One region of the Paenibacillus thiaminolyticus genome, then DNA from elsewhere that is predicted to be linked to it. Evidence: riboswitches for the same ligand, from Rfam matches in the RefSeq annotation. Region 1 holds a riboswitch; the other holds the start of a gene.
The links. Region 1 has a riboswitch for glycine ahead of gcvH (glycine cleavage system protein GcvH). Riboswitches for the same ligand answer to the same signal wherever they lie in the genome.
Positions count from the first base shown of each region.

Region 2: linked by a shared signal. The riboswitch ahead of FLT43_RS01500 (alanine/glycine:cation symporter family protein) and the one ahead of gcvH (glycine cleavage system protein GcvH) in region 1 are both predicted to bind glycine.

Region 1 covers NZ_CP041405.1:6,444,846-6,454,441, forward strand. The annotation lists gene arcC (carbamate kinase) at 1-126, shown strand, start outside; gene FLT43_RS29550 (hypothetical protein) at 192-353, shown strand; gene FLT43_RS28385 (PASTA domain-containing protein) at 704-2,335, shown strand; gene gcvPB (aminomethyl-transferring glycine dehydrogenase subunit GcvPB) at 2,458-3,915, opposite strand; gene gcvPA (aminomethyl-transferring glycine dehydrogenase subunit GcvPA) at 3,912-5,270, opposite strand; gene gcvT (glycine cleavage system aminomethyltransferase GcvT) at 5,267-6,391, opposite strand; glycine riboswitch at 6,481-6,591, opposite strand; glycine riboswitch at 6,595-6,690, opposite strand; glycine riboswitch at 6,851-6,958, shown strand; glycine riboswitch at 6,963-7,046, shown strand; gene gcvH (glycine cleavage system protein GcvH) at 7,129-7,518, shown strand; gene FLT43_RS29555 (hypothetical protein) at 7,656-7,826, shown strand; gene FLT43_RS28410 (DUF2935 domain-containing protein) at 7,880-8,704, opposite strand; gene FLT43_RS30610 (S8 family serine peptidase) at 8,870-9,596, opposite strand, start outside.
Region 2 covers NZ_CP041405.1:358,347-367,942, forward strand. The annotation lists gene FLT43_RS01495 (aldehyde dehydrogenase family protein) at 394-1,872, opposite strand; glycine riboswitch at 2,161-2,259, shown strand; gene FLT43_RS01500 (alanine/glycine:cation symporter family protein) at 2,409-3,749, shown strand; gene FLT43_RS29155 (hypothetical protein) at 4,217-4,369, shown strand; gene FLT43_RS01505 (GH39 family glycosyl hydrolase) at 4,692-7,214, shown strand; gene FLT43_RS01510 (MFS transporter) at 7,383-8,678, shown strand; gene FLT43_RS01515 (beta-glucosidase family protein) at 8,671-9,596, shown strand, end outside.

The DNA.
Region 1 (9,596 bases):
TCCTTCGCCGCACAGGGAGGAACCGCGATTATTTGTTCGCTCGATCAGGCCGATCTCGCACTGGCCGGCCTGGCAGGCACGCGGTTCGTTCCGGAGACCGCCGAAGCGCCGAGTGATTCTCGATAGGTTACATAGATACCGGGCTTGACAGGAACAATAAGGGGAGCCTACGGTGAAAGGGATGTCCATTGATGACCAATAAGCAGAAGAAGCAATCCGGTCAGGCCTTCGCGCCCGGCATGGAGCTGGATAATTTGAAAGAAAAAGCGACTCCGGAAGAAATTGAACGCGGCGACTCGACTTCCGTTACCAATCTCATTCTAGATCGGACCGGCGACGACAACGAAGGTTAATGAGCCGGACCCTTGAGCCTCCCTGCGATGCCGAAGAGCATGCCGGGCGGCTCTTATTTATATATAGAAGAAAGCCGAAGCGGTTATTAGAAAATGGACACGGTGAACGAAAGTAACTCCATGGAAAATAATAGCAACCTGGTTCGATAACGGACTTCTGTGGAACTATGCTATACTGAAAACCGTAATAGAATATTGGGTATATTTTGTTTTACTAGATTTGCTTGGGGGCGCAACCGAACGATATATCTGGCCGTCTAATATAGGGGAGCTTTGCAAAACGGCGGCCGATGCCTCATAATGACACAAGGGGGCACAACGCCTCTTACCATGGACAAAGGAGTTACTGTATGAGCACTTACATAGCAGAACGTTATCAGCTGAATTCCGTCATCTTTCACTTGGGCGGCGGCATTCTCTATGAAGCCGTTGATATGTCTTTGCAGCGCGACGTATTTATTTATGTTGTAGAAAATACCGATTCGGGCCGTGCAGACGAGTACCGCACCGCATTCGGGAATGTATCGCATTTTTCCAATAATCGATTTTTCCATATGCTGAATGCAGGCATGTCCGGAGAGGACTTCTACGTTGTCTTTATGGCGTACAGCGGCATGCCGTTAGTCAAGTATGCGCAGCGGCACGCCTTGAGCTCGGAGAAGGTGCTGACCATGATCTACGAACTGGGCACCAGCATTCAGGAAGCGCTGGAGGAAGGGGTCAGCCGATTCCCGGTTACGATTGATAATGTGTGGGTGACGGCGGACAATCAACTGATTATTATGAACTACTGGACCCAGGCGGAGGAAGGGGAGCACGGCACCACCGCCTTGTACCGGCTGCTGTATCAGCTGTGTACGCTTCATCCGCATGTCCCTTCGCAGTTCGATGTTGTCGAGACTCGCTTATATGGCGCGTTGAAGGACTTGAATGAAGCGCAGAGAGATTTGGCTCTGAAGCTGATGAGGAAGGTGCACGCGGGAGATGCGTCGCTGTTCACCTTCATGGTCGGGCTCCGGGAGATTATGGAGCAGCCGGAGGTGCCGGAGGTGCCGGAGGTGCCGATGCAGGCAAGCCGCGACGTGGCGACGCCCGTATTCACGGCAGCTCCTCCGCGTGAGGAATTGTCGCCCCGGCGTCCTCTTGCCGAATCCGAACCCTATGATGTGGAAGCGGATGAGGAACTGGCCGAAGAAGAGGATGATGATGAATACGAACGCAAGGAGGCCGCTTCCTTCAACGGAAGCAAGATGCTGCTTATCGTTGCCTGTGTGTGCGTCTTTTTCGCAGTCCTGGGCGGAGCCGTCATCTGGGCGAATTCGCTCTCCAAAGACAATGAGACGGCCGCAGTGACCGAACCGGGAACGACGCAAGGAGCCGACTCTGATACCGCGGGGGAACAGCAGGACGGCAGCGGCGATAATGCCGATAATGATACTATTGTTCCGGATGGCGGCGATAATGGTTCCGTTGTTGAACCGGATACACCTGCCGGCTCGAACGGAGGCTCTTCAAGCTCGAACACGGATAGCGGCAGCAGTGCCGGCCAAGGGTCACAGCAGCCGGATACGAATCCGGGGACGACAACCCCAACCCAGCCGGATAATACGCAGCAGCCGGGCACAACCGATCCCGGTACGGTGCCTTCGGGGCCTGGAACGACAGATCCAGGAACGACTCCGCCGGGAACAGGGATGCCAGACACGGGAACGCCGACGGATCCGGCGAATCCGGGGACGGAGACGCCTCCTGCTGAAGCGGGACAGACGGGTGAAGGAGAAGTGCAGGTTCCGAGCTTGATTGGTCTGACGCTGGAAGAGGCGGAAGAGCAAGTGAAGGCTGCGGGTCTACGCTGGTCGTATTTCAAGGAGAACAGCGAGGAGCAGCCCGCTGGCCAGATCTTCAAGCAGGAGCCGGAAGCAGGCGCAGCGATTAAGAAGGGCGAACGAGTCACCTTCTATATTAGCCGGGAACAGCAATAAGCTGCGGAAAAGAGGGAGAACTGCCTATCGATGAGGCAGTTCTCCTTTGCTGTCTCTATAAGAACAGAAGCCCTCGCCCCAGGCGCGCCATTCAAGCGCAGGGGCGAAGGGCTTCTTCTTCGTTAATTGCAAGCGCAATTCAAGACCGGCTTGCGGGCGGCCAGCGTCTCGTCAAGCCTTCTCACATCAGTGTGATGCGGCGCATTGAGCAGCAGATCCGGCTGTTCTTCCGCTTCCTTCGCAATCTGAATCATCGTGTCGATAAAGGTGTCGAGCGTCTCCTTGCTCTCGGTCTCCGTCGGCTCGATCATCATGCATTCCTCGACATTGAGCGGGAAGTAGATGGTTGGCGGATGGAACCCGAAGTCGAGCAGCCGCTTGGCGACGTCCAGCGTGCGCACGCCATATTGCTTCAAGCCGCTGCCGGAGATGACGAATTCATGCTTGCATACGCCCGGATACGGCACTTCGAAATACGGCGCCAGCCGATGCATCATGTAGTTCGCGTTCAGCACCGCGCATTCGGATACGCGGCGAAGTCCGTCCGGCCCGTACGTGCGCATATAGGTGTACGCGCGGACGAGAATGCCGAAGTTGCCAAGGTATGCTTTGACCCTTCCAATCGAGGTCGGCCGTTCTTCTTCGAATCCGAAGCTGCCATCCTTCTTCTTCACGATGAGCGGCTTCGGCAAGTATGGCGCCAGGATGCTCTTGACGCCGACCGGGCCGGCTCCGGGACCGCCGCCGCCATGCGGCGTGCTCATCGTCTTGTGCAGATTCAAATGCACAACGTCGAAGCCCATATCTCCCGGGCGGGTGATGCCCATAATGGCGTTGGAATTCGCGCCGTCATAGTAGAGCAGGCCGCCGGCTTCGTGCACAATATCGGCAATCTCCAGGATGTGCTCCTCGAACAAGCCGAGCGTGCTCGGATTGGTGAGCATGAGAGCAGCCGTATCCGGACCGACGGCCGCCCGCAGAGCTTCGAGATCTACGAGTCCTCGTTCATCCGAAGGGATCGTAATCGTATCGAGGCCAGCGGCCGTCGCGCTCGCCGGGTTCGTCCCATGCGACGAGTCGGGAACGATAACCTTGGTGCGGGTCTCGCCCTTGCTCTCATGGTAGGCCCGGATCATCATGAGGCCCGTCCATTCCCCGTGGGCGCCTGCAGCAGGCTGAAGCGTCACCTCGTCCATCCCCGTGAGTTCGGCAAGGTCCTGCTGGAGGGTGTACAGCATTTCCAGCGCGCCTTGAATGCTCTCACTCGGCTGATACGGGTGAATCTTCGCGAAGCCCGCCAAGCGGGCGACATCTTCGTTAATCTTCGGATTATACTTCATCGTGCAGGAACCGAGCGGGTAGAAGCCGTTGTCGATGCCGAAGTTCCGGCGCGACAGCTCGGTGTAATGGCGGATGACATCGACTTCATACACTTCCGGCAATTCCGCCGGCTGCTGGCGAAGCATGCCCGCAGGTATCAATTCTTCGATACCCCGCTGCGGAACATCGCATTCAGGCAATGAATATGCAGTCCGCCCCGGCTTGCTCAGCTCGAAGATCAGCTTTTTCTCCGGTTTCATACAGCACCCTCCAATCGTTCGGCAAATTGATCGATTTCCGCCTTGGTCCGGCGTTCCGTCACAGCGACAAGCATATGGCCCGCCAGATCCGGATAGTAACGGGATACATCCAGGCCCCCGATGAACCCTTCCTTCATCAAGGCGGCGTTCAAGGCGGCCGGACAGACGCCTTCCGGCAGCTTCACCAGGAATTCATTGAAGAACGGCGAGGTGAACGGCAGGGACATAGCCTTCGATTGCGCGATCCGATCTGCAGCGTAATGCGCTTTTTGGACGTTCAGATTCGCGATCTCGCGGATGCCGGATTTGCCCATGACAGACAAATAGACGGAAGCGCTCAAGGCCAGCAGCGCCTGGTTCGAGCAAATATTGGATGTCGCCTTCTCGCGGCGGATATGCTGCTCGCGGGCTTGCAGCGTCAGCACGAAGCCCCGCTTGCCGTCCAGATCCTTGGTCTGGCCGACAATCCGGCCAGGGATGCGGCGCATCAGCGGCTCGGATACGGCGAAGTATCCGCAGGTCGGACCGCCCAGCGAGGAGGCGATGCCGAACGGCTGGGCATCTCCGACGACGACGTCGGCGCCCAGCTGTCCCGGGCTCTCCAGCAGGCCGAGCGACAGCGGATTGGCGCTCATAATAAGCAATCCTTTGCGCCCGTGAATCATCGGTTCGATGGCCTTCACGTCCTCGATGCAGCCGAAGAAGTTAGGTGACTGGACAATGACCGCAGCCGTGTCGTCCGTTATGAGCGCCTCCAGCTTCTCCAGGTCGGTTACTCCGTTCGCATCGGGCGCCTCCACAATCTCCAGACCGAGCCCGCGGGCGCTCGTATGCAGGATCTGCCGGGCTTCCGGATGCACGGTGCGCGAGACGACGACCCGCTTGCGCTTCGTGACCGCGCTTGCCAGCACCCCGGCTTCCGCGAGCGCGGTCGCCCCGTCATACATGCTCGCATTGGCCACCTTCATGCCCGTCAGTTCGCATATATAGGATTGGAACTCGAATATGGCCTGCAGCTCTCCCTGGCTAATTTCCGGCTGATATGGCGTATAAGCGGTATAGAACTCGGAACGGGAGATAACGTGATTGATGACGACCGGAATATGATGGTCATAGATGCCGGCGCCAAGGAAGCTCGCATACTGATCAAGGTTGGCGTTGCGGCCGGCCAGCTCCTGCATATGGCGCAGCAGGGCCGCTTCGTCCAGCGCTTCGGAAATCGGAAGCCGTCCCTTGTAACGAACCGCTTCCGGAATGTCGCGGAACAGCTCCTCGATCGATGCCGCGCCGATCGCGGCGAGCATGTCCCGCTCGTCCTGCCCGGTCATCGGGATATAGCGATGTGTCTTGGTCATGAAGGCGAACCTCCCTTGGTTGTAGTAGGGCGTTGATAGAATGGAGCGGCGACGACGCGGGCCTTAAGCCGCTTGCCGCGAATCTCGATTTCCAGTTCGGTATCCAATTCGGCGTATGGCGATTCAATCAGCGCCAGGCCGAGATTGCGCTTCAAGGTAGGGGATTGCGTGCCGGACGTCACTTCGCCGATTAGCTTATCGCCTGCATAGACGGGATAGTGGGTCCGCGGGATGCCGCGATCGATCAATTCGATCCCGGCCAATCGCCGGGGAACGCCTTCTTCCTTCTGCTTGGCGAGTGCCTCTCTGCCGATGAACTCCCCTTTATTCAGCTTCACGCACCAGCCAAGCCCGGCCTCCAGCGGCGTAATCTGCTCGGACAGCTCCTGGCCGTATAGCGGCAGCTTCGCTTCGAAGCGAAGCGTATCTCTGGCCCCCAGGCCTACCGGAACGAGCCCGAACGGTTCGCCGATTCGCAGCAGCTCCGTCCATAGATGGGTCGCGTCGTCAGCCGAGATATAGAGCTCGAACCCATCCTCGCCCGTGTAGCCTGTGCGCGAGACGAGAGCCTTAACGCCGCACACCTGGGCATCGGACAGGAAGTGAAACGCTTTCAACCCGCTGACAGGGGCTTCGGTTGCCTGCGTCAAAATGGACAGCGCCTGCGGTCCTTGCAGCGCCAGCAGGGCCGTGCGGGAAGACGCGTTATCGATATGGACGCCGTCCTCTGCATGGTCATGCAGCCATTGGACAACTTTGTCCGTATTGGATGCGTTAACGACCAGCATATAGTGATCTTCGGCAAGACGGTAGACGAGCAGATCGTCGACGACACCTCCATGCGGATAGCAGAGCAGGGAGTACTGCGCCTTGCCGTCCTCCAGCTTGGACAAGTCATTCGTCGTCATCTTCTGCAAAAAGGAGAATGCGGCAGGACCGCTCACGAATAGCTCGCCCATATGCGACACATCGAACAGGCCGGCCTGCTGCCGTACGGCCTCATGCTCCCGCTGGATGCCGCTGAATTGCACCGGGAGCTCCCAGCCGCCGAAATCGATGCAGCGGACGGAAGGGTATTCGGCATACTTCGGAAATAGGGGCGTGCGTTGTAACGTGGACATGACATCACCTCGATATGGATAATGAATGGGACTCAAAAAAAAGACAGGCGAAAAAAGGCCGCTCCGCTTCCAGCGGATGCCTTCTTACGCTCTGTCCTGTGTACCTGAGAGTTACCTCATGATCTTCCGGCTTCCGTCTGCTGAAGCCGGCCCATAAGTTTCCCCTTGGGTGACCCGCTTGAAGCGGATGCTCTCCAGAGGCGCGTCCGGTAAACGTCCTTTTGCCTGAGAGATTCACCCGTGGCGGGCTTACTCCTTCGGCGTTACTGTCTCGCAGTAATCTCTCCCTTTACCATCATTCGCAATGTGCAATTGTCATACCTCCATTATTACTCGAACCTTCCTGACATTGTCAATCCATTTCTGCGAACTTCTGCGAAAATGATTCTCATATTGACATGGCGGGGAAGCTGAACTACGCTATAGATGTAAATTTTGAACAGTATCACATACCGCGAATGAAGACGAACGGGAGAGACCGGGTTCCAAGTCCCGGCACCGAAGGAGCAAGCCGCCGAACCGCCGTGTCGGGGAGGAATCTCTCAGGTAGAAGCACCGTCGTCCGACGCACCTCTGGAGAGAGCGTACTGCCGCCCAAGGGGAATACCGGCCTGCCGTGGGCAGCCGGGCAAACTCTCAGGCACCCGGGACAGAGAAGAGGCGAATGAGTCTTTGATCTGTCTTTTTTTGCTGTGCCGGCTAATTGCGATAATAATGAGAGAGGAATGAGCGTGAACATGAGCGAAGTGAAAGAGAATCTGTTGTACAGCGAGGAGCATGAATGGGTTGTCGTCGTCGAAGGGCGAACCGTGCGCATCGGGATTACCGATCACGCACAAGCTGAGTTGGGAGATATCGTATTCATCGAGTTCCCGGAGATTGGAACCGCTTTAACGGCGGGCGACAGCATGGGATCGATCGAGTCGGTCAAGACGGTATCGGAGCTGTACTGCCCGGTCTCGGGAACGGTAACGAAGGTCAATCCCGATCTGGAGGATAGCCCCGAGAAGGTGAACAGCGAACCGTATGAAGGCGGCTGGCTTGCCGAGGTGGAGCTGGATGCCGAGCCGGAGGAAGCGATGAAGCATCTGCTCAATGCGGAGGGCTACCGGAAGCATATCGAGTAGGGTGCCGCCCGCAACCCCGGCTGCAGACCGATGCGGATGTATGAACATGGGAATAACGGAACATCCATGAATAAAGCGGCGCTCCTTCTCGCATACTAGCTGTGTACATGAGTATATGCGAAATGGAGAGTTGCCGAATGAACAACCAAGAACATAACCGCGACCAAGCGACGAAGGCGGAAGTACAGACGACGAAGCTGAACAGAATGCCGGACGTCGAGGGCCAAGATTCCGAGTTCGGAGCCGATCTGGAAGGCGCTCAGCAGTGTCGAATCGTACCCGATGCGGAAACGAAACGGTCCGAATAGTGCGTGTCTCAAGCACCGCAAGTCCCCCCAGTTCCTGGAACTGGGGGGTTGCTTTATCCTTGAACCCGCGGCGTGGTTGGATCGCATTCCGGAGAAGGGACAGCGCCGGTGAGGGCCAATTTGATCAGATAGTAGCATTCCTCCCGCGCCATATGATCCGGCATCAGCGGACTGATGACATCGAGTGTCTCCGCGCTTAGATCCATTTCCTCCAGCTCTAGCAGGAATTTCGTGAACAGCTTAATCTCCAAGTTCACATCGCGGTGGAACCGCTCCATCGCAGGGAAGCGGCGAAGCTGGGTCCGCAAGTAGCCGACCATTTCGACCGCTTTTTTGTAATAATCATCGAAATGCTTCTCAAATTCGCGGCTCTTCTCGATCAGCCGCCTCTCCACCGCATCCAGGTTCGATGCGATGGCCGATGCATGGCCGGAAGCGTCCGATAGCCATACCAGATCATAATGAAGCGAATCGAACAAAGGCACCGCCTTCCCGGCCCGAACGGCATCGAGAATATAAACATACTCTTGCAGCTCGTTGAGCATATGGTTGAAAAAGGTTGGGGGAAGATGCACGGTCACCTGGCGGAGCAGAGATCTGCGCAGCAGATCAAGCTTGAAATCCTTCAATTCCATCGTTGCGGCATGCGCATCGGCAGCGATGGCCAGGGCTTGGGACTCGGAGGAAGCTTGGCGGGCTTGGTCCAGAAGCTGATCGAACCGTTGTATAAATTGATTCGCCCGGCGAATGTCTTCCGTTTCCCGTGGCGATAGGGCGTCCAATATGAAGCGGGAATGATCTCCCAATATTTGCAGCCAGAAGCGGTGCTCGAACAAGAGCGATCCGACCGGAGCGGCCAAGGGCTGATGAATATGCATATGCACTCTCCTTTGCGGTTGTTGGAGGCAGAATCGGTTCTATTGTCATCTTATGTTTAACGGATTGTCTCGCATGCCATTTCTCGACTGCCCTGCCCGCCGCAAGATGCAACAACCGCTGTCCCTAAGGGACAGCGGTTGTGTCATGGCCTTGTCAGGCCGGTATTACGATTCCGATTGCAGATCGAGCAGCACGAGGGCGAGCACCGTGGCTGCTTGGGCACGGGTTGATGTTCCCTCTGGAGAGAACTTGTTGCCGCCCATGCCTTTAATATAGCCGCGGCTTACCGCAACCGCAACGGCGGCGCGGGCATCGGCACCGATCTTCGCCTGGTCGGCAAAACCGAGCGCCGGAGCGTCATCGGTCTTTAGCTGCAGCGCCTGCACCAGCATGACAACCATTTTCTCGCGTGTCAGCGGGTCACGCGCACCCGGCTCGGCAATACGGTCGTTCCAGGTCTTGCCGGAACCGGTAAGACGATCGAGCAGCGAGGCGAATTCCGCTTGGGTCACCAGATCGTTCGGCTTGAACGTATTCTGGCTGCCCTTGCCTTCGATCAACTGGTGAGCGGCTGCGAGCTCGACCTTATCTTTGGACCAATGCGTACGAATATCTTCGAACGTCTTGTTGAATTCCTGCGCCGTATAGGCTCCGAGCGACGCCGTAGTGAAGCGGACGCCGTCCTTATCCCAGCGAACGCCAGGCGCGTAGTACGTCCACGCTTCCTTTGAATCCTTGCTGTAGACGCCTACTTTGCGGGCATCCTTTACGGCGGAGGAGCTCCATTTCAGACCGATTCGGATCGGCTTCGTTACGGTCTCCTTCTCCCCTTGGACGGTCAGTCCCGAAGCGACCTGTCTCAGTACGGACGCTTGCTCTCCTTCCGTCAGC
Region 2 (9,596 bases), 530 kb from region 1:
CAATGGATGGGGTACATAACGATTTGCCAACTTCATTTTCCTCCTTGCGATTGGAATGGATGTGTATAAGAACTCAAGCTGAGCTTATACCGGATGAGGACAATAGACCTCCGCACGGGCATCGAGATATACGCTTTAACTTCGCCGCGCGCGGATGTATGATCGGGGAATACGGATTCGATATGTATTTTTATTCAAGCGGTTTATGTCTTATTAATGAAAAATAGAAAAATTATGAAGAACGGCTGCTGCGCCTTGGCAGGGAACAGACGGGAGAGAACAATGGCAAAAAGACGCCAAGCCGCGCGGCTTGACGTCTTGCCGAATCCCGTTGTACACGGCTTCGGTCCGGATGCGGCTAGCGCCGTCCGGCGTAATCTAGTCACTGCTGTCCTAGTTCAGGTTCACCCACACCGTCTTCACTTCGGTATAGTTGTCGAGCGCATAGGAGCCCATCTCCCGTCCAAGGCCCGATTGCTTGTAGCCGCCGAACGGAGCGGCCGCGTCGAAGGCGTTGTAGCAGTTCACCCAGACCGTGCCCGCTTTCAGCTTGCTTGCCAGATAGTGGGCTTGCTTCAGATTTTGCGTCCATACTCCCGCAGCCAAGCCGTAATCGGATTGGTTGGCCTGCTCAATCAAATCATCGAGCGTATCGTACGGCATCGCCGCCACGACAGGCCCGAAGATCTCTTCGCAGGCGATCGTCATCTTCGGATCGACATGCGCGAATATCGTCGGTTCGACGAAGTAGCCCTGTCCGCCAGGCACTTTGCCGCCGGCAACCAGCTCTGCGCCGGCCGCTTTCCCCGCCTCGATATAGCGCTTCACGATGTCATGCTGCTCGGACGAGACGAGCGGGCCCATCTCCGTATCCGGATCGAGGCCGCTTCCTACCCGGATCCGCTTCGCCTCCGACGCCAGGTCTGCCACGACGTTATCATATAATTTCTTTTGCACGTAGAGCCGCGAGCCTGCCGAGCACACCTGCCCCTGATTGAAGGTGATGCCCCGCAGCGCGCCGGGCACCGCCCGGGACAGATCGGCGTCCGGGAGGATGATGTTAGGCGATTTGCCGCCGAGCTCAAGCGTTACTTTTTTGACCGTATCTGCGGCTTCGCGCATAATCGATTTCCCGACAACCGTCGAGCCGGTGAAGGCGATCTTGTCGACTTGCGGATGCTGGACGAGCGGCGCGCCCGCCGTCTCGCCGAAGCCGGGGATGACATTGATGACGCCAGGCGGGAACCCGGCTTCCTGGGTCAATTGGGCCAGGTAGAGGGCGGACAGCGGCGTCTGCTCCGCCGGCTTCAGGACGATGGTGCAGCCGGTAGCGAGGGCGGCGCCGAGCTTCCAGGCCGCCATCAGCAGCGGGAAGTTCCACGGAATGATCTGGCCGACCACTCCGACCGCTTCATGTCTCGTATAGGTAAGGAAGTTGCCTGCCGTAGGAATGGTTTGTCCGACGATTTTCGTAGCCCAGCCGGCATAATAACGGAAATGCTCGATCGTGAGCGGAAGATCAGCCGCCTTCGTCTCCCGCAGCGGCTTGCCGTTATCCAGCGTCTCCAGCTCAGCAAGCTCTTGCTTGTTCGCCTCGATGAGATCGGCCAGCTTATAGATGAGGCGGCTGCGAGCCGCCGCGCTCATGGTGGACCATTTGCCATGATCGAATGCATGGCGCGCTGCCTTGACCGCCCGGTCCACATCCTCCTCACGCGCTTCCGACACGACCGCGAGCACTTCTCCCGTAGCCGGATTGATCGATGAAAAGACGTTGTTCTGGACGGATTCGACCCACTCTCCATTGATGAACAGCTTCTTCGTGCCTTGCAAAAAAGCTTCAACCTTCGGACTGATTTGGAACGATGACAAGCATAATCACTCCTTCGTGAGAATATTCATTGACAATGATTGCAGGCTCTCACAAGATATGTATTCTCCAGGAGGACGAATCATGCCCGTTGTGAGCGGGAGAAAGCAGGTGCGGTTCTTTTTCCATAAAATAGATCCTTGCGGAATCTGAGATGGTTCTCTATAATGGATGAACAACTTCATAACTGGATGAAGTATACGGGAGACAGGATCAACCTGGCCGAAGGGGCAAAGCTCTCAGGCGCTTGTTATCGTTCGTAAGCGAATTGGATAAGCAGGACCGTATACGGACAGGACTCTGGAGAGACTCCATCGCGGAGCACCGAAGGGGCAAGACGCAGCAAGAAGCGCGTTAAAACTCTCAGGTAAAAGGACAGGGATTGCAGATGTCAGGCATCTTTATGCTGGTATTGTGATTGCATTCACATATCATTCTTTTTGCTGTTCTGCAAAAATGTCCCCCGGAGTCAAATCTATCGATTTGGCTCTTTTTTATGTCGTCAGACATTGATTTTAATATGAAGAGGGGAATTGTAATGCATTGGTTGGAAGTATGGCTGGATCGGGTGAATCAATTTGTGTGGGGGCCGCCGCTCCTCATCTTATTAGTGGGGACCGGTATTTTTCTAACGATTCGGCTCGGGCTGCTGCAGGTGCTTCGCCTGCCGCTGGCGCTCAAGCTCATATTCACTGCGAAAAACGAAGGCAAAGGCGACGTCACGAGCTTCGGCGCGCTGGCTACCGCCCTGGCGGCCACGATCGGAACGGGGAATATTGTCGGCGTCGCCACCGCGATTCAGATAGGCGGGCCGGGCGCGCTGTTTTGGATGTGGCTGGCCGCATTTTTTGGCATGGCGACGAAGTATGCGGAAGGCTTGTTGGCCGTGAAATTCCGGAAAATCGACGAGAACGGGCAAGTGTCGGGCGGCCCGATGTACTATATCGAACAAGGCTTGGGTGCGAAGTTCAAACCGCTTGCGATCTATTTCGCGGTGAGCGGGGTATTGGTAGCCTTATTAGGCATCGGCACTCTTCCGCAGGTGAATGCGATCGTATCATCCAGCCAGACCAGCCTGGGGATTCCTGTAGCGGTAACCGCAGGAGTGGTGACCCTCGCGATAGCTCTAGTGACGATTGGCGGTCTCAAGAGCATTGCTAGGGTGACCACCAAAGTCGTGCCTGCGATGGCTATCATCTATGTCGTAGCCAGCGTCATCGTTCTGATCACTTTCGCCGACAAGATTCCGAACGCGCTGTCGCTTGTTTTCCAGAGCGCCTTCAGCCCGGCTGCGGCGGGCGGCGGCTTCCTCGGAGCGACCGTCATGATGGCCATTCGGAACGGCATCGCGAGAGGGGTGTTTTCGAATGAATCCGGGCTCGGCAGCGCTCCGATCGCGGCGGCGGCGGCCAAGGTGAAATGGCCCGCGGAGCAGGGACTTGTATCGATGACCGGTACGTTCATTGACACGATTATCATTTGTACGCTGACCGGCCTGACGCTGATTGTGACCGGGGCGTGGAACGGTATGGCGGAAGGTGCGGCCATGACGCAAGCGGCGTTCGATGCCGCGATGCCTTTCGGGTCTATCATTCTGACGATATGTCTTATGTTATTTGCTTTTACGACGATTCTGGGGTGGAACTATTACGGCGAGCGCTGTATTGTCTATTTATTCGGCGTGCGGGCGATCTTGCCTTACCGCATTGTGTTCATCGCCATGGTCGCGGCAGGCGCGTTCATCAAGCTGCATGCGATCTATCTGCTCTCGGACATCGTGAACGGGCTGATGGCTCTCCCGAACTTGGTCGCACTGTTGGGATTGTCCGGCGTGGTCGTGGCAGAGACCCGTCTTTATTTGCGGCATATGAAGCAGTGAGGCGCGTTCAGGCAGGCAATGCCCGGAACCCGGAATGGCAGAACTAGCAAGACTAGCCGAACCTGTTGTTCGGCTTTTTTTGCTATGTGGGGGGAGGGCATGGCAGGTCACGGTAGGCCAGGGCAAGGCCGGTCAAGGTAGATCACGATAGCTCAGGGCAGTTCAGGTCAGGTCACATGAAATTGCTGCACAGGAGCATCATTTTGAGACACAAGAAGCGAAATTCCGAGTAAATCCTGCAAAACTGCATCATTTCGCTCCTTTTGACCTCTATCCGTACCGAAGTGCAGGTAATTGATGTAGTTTTGCAGCATTCCTTTTTTCGTATACTCGTGTCATTGAAATTCCTGCATTATTGCAGCTTTGGTAGAGCAGATGAACAGAGTGGAGGGAGATATGCAGCTTTGGTGGAGTAGATGAACAGAGTGGAGGGAGAGATTGCAGCTTTGGTAGAGCGGATGAACTGAGTGGAGGGAGAGATTGCAGCTTTGGTGGAGCAGATGAACAGAGTGGAGGGAGAGATTGCAGCTTTGGTGGAGCAGATGAACAGAGTGGAGGGAGAGATTGCAGCTTTGGTGGAGCGGATGAACAGAGTGGAGGGAGATATACAGCTTTGGTAGAGCGGATGAACGGATGGGACGGAGTAACGCAGCTTTGGTGGTATAAAATGAACATATGGGATGAAGGAAATACAGCTTTGGTGGGGTGGATGGACAGATGGCTCAGAGTTCTACCGCATAGGCGGAAGAGATGACGAATGGGCGGAAGGACATCCAGTTGGTTGTGTATCCAGTCAAAGGTACGGAAGCCAATCCAGCTTGCTGTGCAGACGAACGAAGGGGCGGGCACGATTAAGTTTTTCCTTTCCTCCCGACTTCATATAGAATGTAGGTATATAGATAGACGCAACCGCTAGAAATCGTACTAATGGAGGATATCCCGGTGAATCCGATTTATGAATTCGTGGAAACGGACGAGGCATTGCCATTCGATGTATCGCTGCACAGCGTGAACTACGTGCCTAATCACTGGCATAACAGCATGGAAATCATCTTTGTGCTTCGGGGTACCTTGGAAGCGACGGTGAATCAGCGGAAATATGCCTTGTCCGAAGGGGACGTGCTGCTGATCAATCAAGGCCATGTTCACGAAGTCATTGGGCTGGACGTCAATATCATTGCGACGTTTCTTATCCCGTCCAAGTATATGAAGGATCACGTGAACGGCGTCGAAGCCATCAATTTCGCATGTTATTCGGGGGAGGCCGGCAAGGAAGAGAAGCTGGCGTTGGACCGCATCCGCCAATGCCTGGCGGAGATGGTGCAGTTGAAGCACAAGAAGGGGGAGGGCTATGAGCTCGACATGCAGGCGCGCATGCTGAGCGTCTTTTCGATCCTCCTGAAGCAATTCAAGCGGCCCGCGATCGAAGGCGTAATGAATGAGAAGTATATGGATCGGATGCTGCGCATCATTACCTTTATCGACGAGTATTATCAGGAGCCGATCACGCTGCAGGCGATCGCCGAGCGGGAATATTTGTCCGTGCCGTATTTGTCCAAATTTTTCAGCGAGAACATCGGCCTGAACTTCCAGGCTTATCTGACCAGCATCCGCTTGAAAAACACCGTTGAGGATCTGTTGCGGTATGCCGACGCGCCGATCGCAGACCTGGCCATGAACCACGGGTTTCCGAATGCCAAGTCTTTTTACGCCGCCTTCAAAGCAAAGTATCATATGACGCCCAACGAGTATCGCAAGCAATACCGGCCGCCAACGGATCACAAGGAAAAGTCTTCTGACAACTATTTGGCGTTCAATCAGACCAGCGCGCTGGGCATCATCAACCAGTATTTGCAGCGCAGCCAATCCGTTGGCATGGCCGATGATATTCGCGAGGTGGAAGAGACCGCCTCTGAAGTGGATCTGTCCGTCCCGGGCGAGCCGATTCGGCATACGTGGAAGCAGTTGATCACGATCGGCAAAGCGAAGGAAGGCTTGCATGCCGATGTTCAGGACCAGTTGCGCCATGTTCAGCGGATATGCCCCTTCCGCTATTTGCGGTTCCACGGCATCTTCGACGATGCAATGATGGTATATGACGAGGACGAGGCGGGACAGCCCCGGTTTAATTTCCGGTTCGTGGACCAGTTGTTCGATTTCCTGCTCTCCGTCGGTCTGAAGCCGTTCGTGGAGCTGGGCTTCATGCCCTCCTTGCTGGCGGACGATCCGGGCAAGAAGGTGTTCTACAAGGCAAGCTGCGTCAGCAAGCCGAAATCGATCGACCGGTGGTGCCTGCTGGTGGACCGGTTCCTTCGCCACTGCCTGAACCGTTACGGGGCGGAGGAAGTGGAGACCTGGAAGTTCGAATTTTGGAATGAGCCAGAGCTGAAGACGTTCTGGCCGGGAACGTTGACGGAATATATGGAGCTGTATCTGCGGACCTATCAGACCTTGAAGGGCGTATCGGAGCGGCTGCGCATCGGCGCGCCCGGCCGCATCATTACCATTCGTTTGCAACGGCTGAATGACGAATTTTTTGCGTTCTGCCGCCGCAATCAGTGCTTGCCGGACTTTATTCCGCTGCACTTCTATCCGCATGAAAATATGGAGGGCATGCTCTATTCAGAATCGGGGGATCCGCTGCCGCTGCAGCCGTACCGCCGAATTTTGGAGGAGTTCATCGGGATTTCCCCGAATCCGGATTTTTTGCGGGATATGCTGGCGCATGAGATGGAGCTGCTCGCCGAGCAAGGGTTGTCCGGCAAAGAGTTGGTTCTCACGGAATGGAATTCGACCGCGTACCATCGGGAATTAACGAATGACACCGTATATAAGGCGGCCTATCTCGCCAAAAACATTATCGATAATCTGGACAGCATCAGCGGCTTCGGCTACTGGGTGCTGAGCGACAATATCGAGGAGACCGCCGCCTCGGCCCATCTGTATCACGGAGGACTCGGACTGATCGCCCAGCACGGCATTCCGAAGGCCGCGTTCGTTGCGTACGAGCTGCTCGCCAAGCTCGGAGATCGTCTCCTTGCCCGCGGAGATCGCTTCATCGCGACCGCCGGCCGCGGGGGGTATCAGATCCTGACCTTCAATTACTGTCATTTCGACGACCTGTATGCGATGGGGGATACGTCCTTCATCAATGCCACGAACCGGTATAACGGGTTCAAGGATGAAAAAACGGTAAAAATGCAGGTCGAGCTAAAAGGAATCCGCCCCGGCGCCTACCGGGTGGTCACCTATACGATCGGCCGCAAGCACGGGAGCAGCTATGACCGCTGGGTGGAGATGGGAGCGCCCGAGCCGCTGGCTGCCGAGGATATCGCTTACCTGAAGGCGAATTCCGGCCCCCGGATGCATGTCCAGTATGTCGATCTGGAAGAAGACCGCAGAACCTATGTATCGGTGCTGGAGCCTCACGGGGTGCAGCTGATGGAGCTGATCCCGGTGTATTGACGATTGAGTCACTTTTTAATCTCGGATCACGATTCCATGAAAGCGTTTGTAAAAAAGACGTTAAAAATAACTACAGAAGACTATAAATAGCCGCCTGTCTCGGAACAGGGGCTTTTTTTTATAATGTATTTGCAAACGTTTTCAATTCTCTCTTAGGAGGAACTTACGATGGCTGAACCAATGATAAAAGGGCAAGTCCGAACTCCGCTGGGCCGGTTGACGTTCGGCATCATCTTCGGTTATGGCTGCATGATGCTCGGGCTCATGACTCCGGCAATACTGCTGCTCACCTTCAAAATGATTGAGGTCGATCCGAATGGCTACACCGCTTCGTACGGCTTAGTCGCCGGCGTCGGCGCATTTTTCGCCCTGATCGGGAACCCGCTCGGGGGCGCGATCAGCGACCGGACGAACATCTCTTTCGGACGAAGACGGACATGGATATTCCTCGGCCCGCTGGTTGGATGCGCTGCGCTGCTGTGGGTGGGGATGGCCACGGAAATATGGCAAATCCTGATCGGCTGGGCGATTGCGCAGCTGTTCTTCAACTTCGGCATGGCGGCTTATACGGCGCTTATCCCGGATCAGGTCATGGAGGAGAGACAGGGAACGATATCCGGTATGGTCGGGCTCGTCTTGCCGGCGGCCGTATGCATCGGTATGGTGCTGATGATGCTGATGAACTCCGCCTCCTCGGACATGAAATGGATGGTGATTGCGATCATCGGCATCGCGGGTCCGGTTGTCAGTTTATTTGTGATTCGCGACGGCAAGGTAGAGATTGTGAAGACCGGGCAGCAGAAGCTGTCGGTCGGCGAGAAAATCAGCAAAATCTATCCGAGCCCAAGAAAGTTCCCGGAATTCACCTGGGCACTCGTCTCGAAGTTCCTGCTGATGATGGGATATTGCAGCACGCTGTACTTGACGGTCATGCTGGTGAACCGGATGGGCTATACAGAGAGTCAAGCGACGAATAGCGTCGGCACCCTTAACATTGTTTGCTTGCTTGCGTCGGCGGTAACGAGTATTTTAGGCGGCATCCTGTCCGACAAATTCAAGAAGCAGAAGCCATTCTTATATGGTTCGGCGTTCATTATGGTGCTGGGTATCTTGCTGTTTGGCTTTGTGCCTCAATATACGGCATTTATTGTAGCGTCCGCCATCATCGGCTTGGGCTTCGGCTGCTTCAGCGCTGTCGATATGGCATTGGTGGCCCGGATTCTTCCGCGGAAGGAGGATGCCGCCAAAGACTTCGGCCTGATGAACGTCGCCAATGCGCTGCCGCAATCGATCGTGCCGGCGATCGCTCCGCTGCTGCTCGGCATCGGCGGCTGGACGTTCTTCTATATCGTGTTGGCGCTCTGCGTCGTGCTGGGCATGGTGGCCGTCAAGCCTTTGCCGGAAATCGGACAGAAGAACAAAGACATTTCATTACCGCGAACGGGAGGATTATCGCATGAGTAGGCAAGTGAAAGACATCATAAAAGAAATGACACTGGAAGAAAAAGCAAGTCTGTGCTCGGGACTGAATATGTGGCAGACGAAGGCGGTCGAGCGGGTGGGCATCCCCTCCATCGTCATGACCGACGGCCCGCACGGGCTTCGCAAGCAAGCGAATCCGGCCGATATGTCGAGCAAGACCGTTCCGGCGACATGCTTTCCGAGCGGTGCCGGTCTCGCGTCCTCATGGGATCGGGAGCTTATCGAGGAAGTGGGGGCTGCCCTCGGGGAAGAATGCCAGGCGGAGGATGTTCAGATTCTGCTTGGCCCCGCGGTGAACATTAAGCGTTCTCCGCTGTGCGGCCGCAATTTCGAATATTTCTCGGAGGATCCGTATCTGTCTTCGGAAATGGGCGCCCATCATGTGCGTGGAGTGCAAGGGCAGGGTGTCGGCACTTCGGTCAAGCACTTCGCGGTCAACAATCAGGAAACGCTGCGCAATTCCATCAATGCGGTCGTCGACGAGCGGTCATTGCATGAAATCTACTTGCGCAGCTTCGAAGGTCCGGTTATGGACGGGAAGGCGTGGACCGTCATGTGCGCCTACAACCAGGTGAACGGCGAGTTCTGCTCCGAGCACTCGCAGCTGCTGACGGACGTGCTGAAGGAAGCTTGGAAGCATGAAGGCTTCGTGATGACGGACTGGGGCGCGATTAACGAACGGGTGAAGGGATTGAAGGCAGGGCTTGAGCTGGAAATGCCTTATGCCGGACCGGATCACGACCAATTGATCGTCGATGCGGTGCGATCGGGCGAGCTGGATGAAGCGGTCCTGGATCAGGCGGTGGAGCGTCTGCTAACTGTTATTTTCCATGCCTATGACAATAAGAAACCGGGCTTCACCTACGACAAGGAAGCGCATCATGTCTTGGCGCGGCGGGC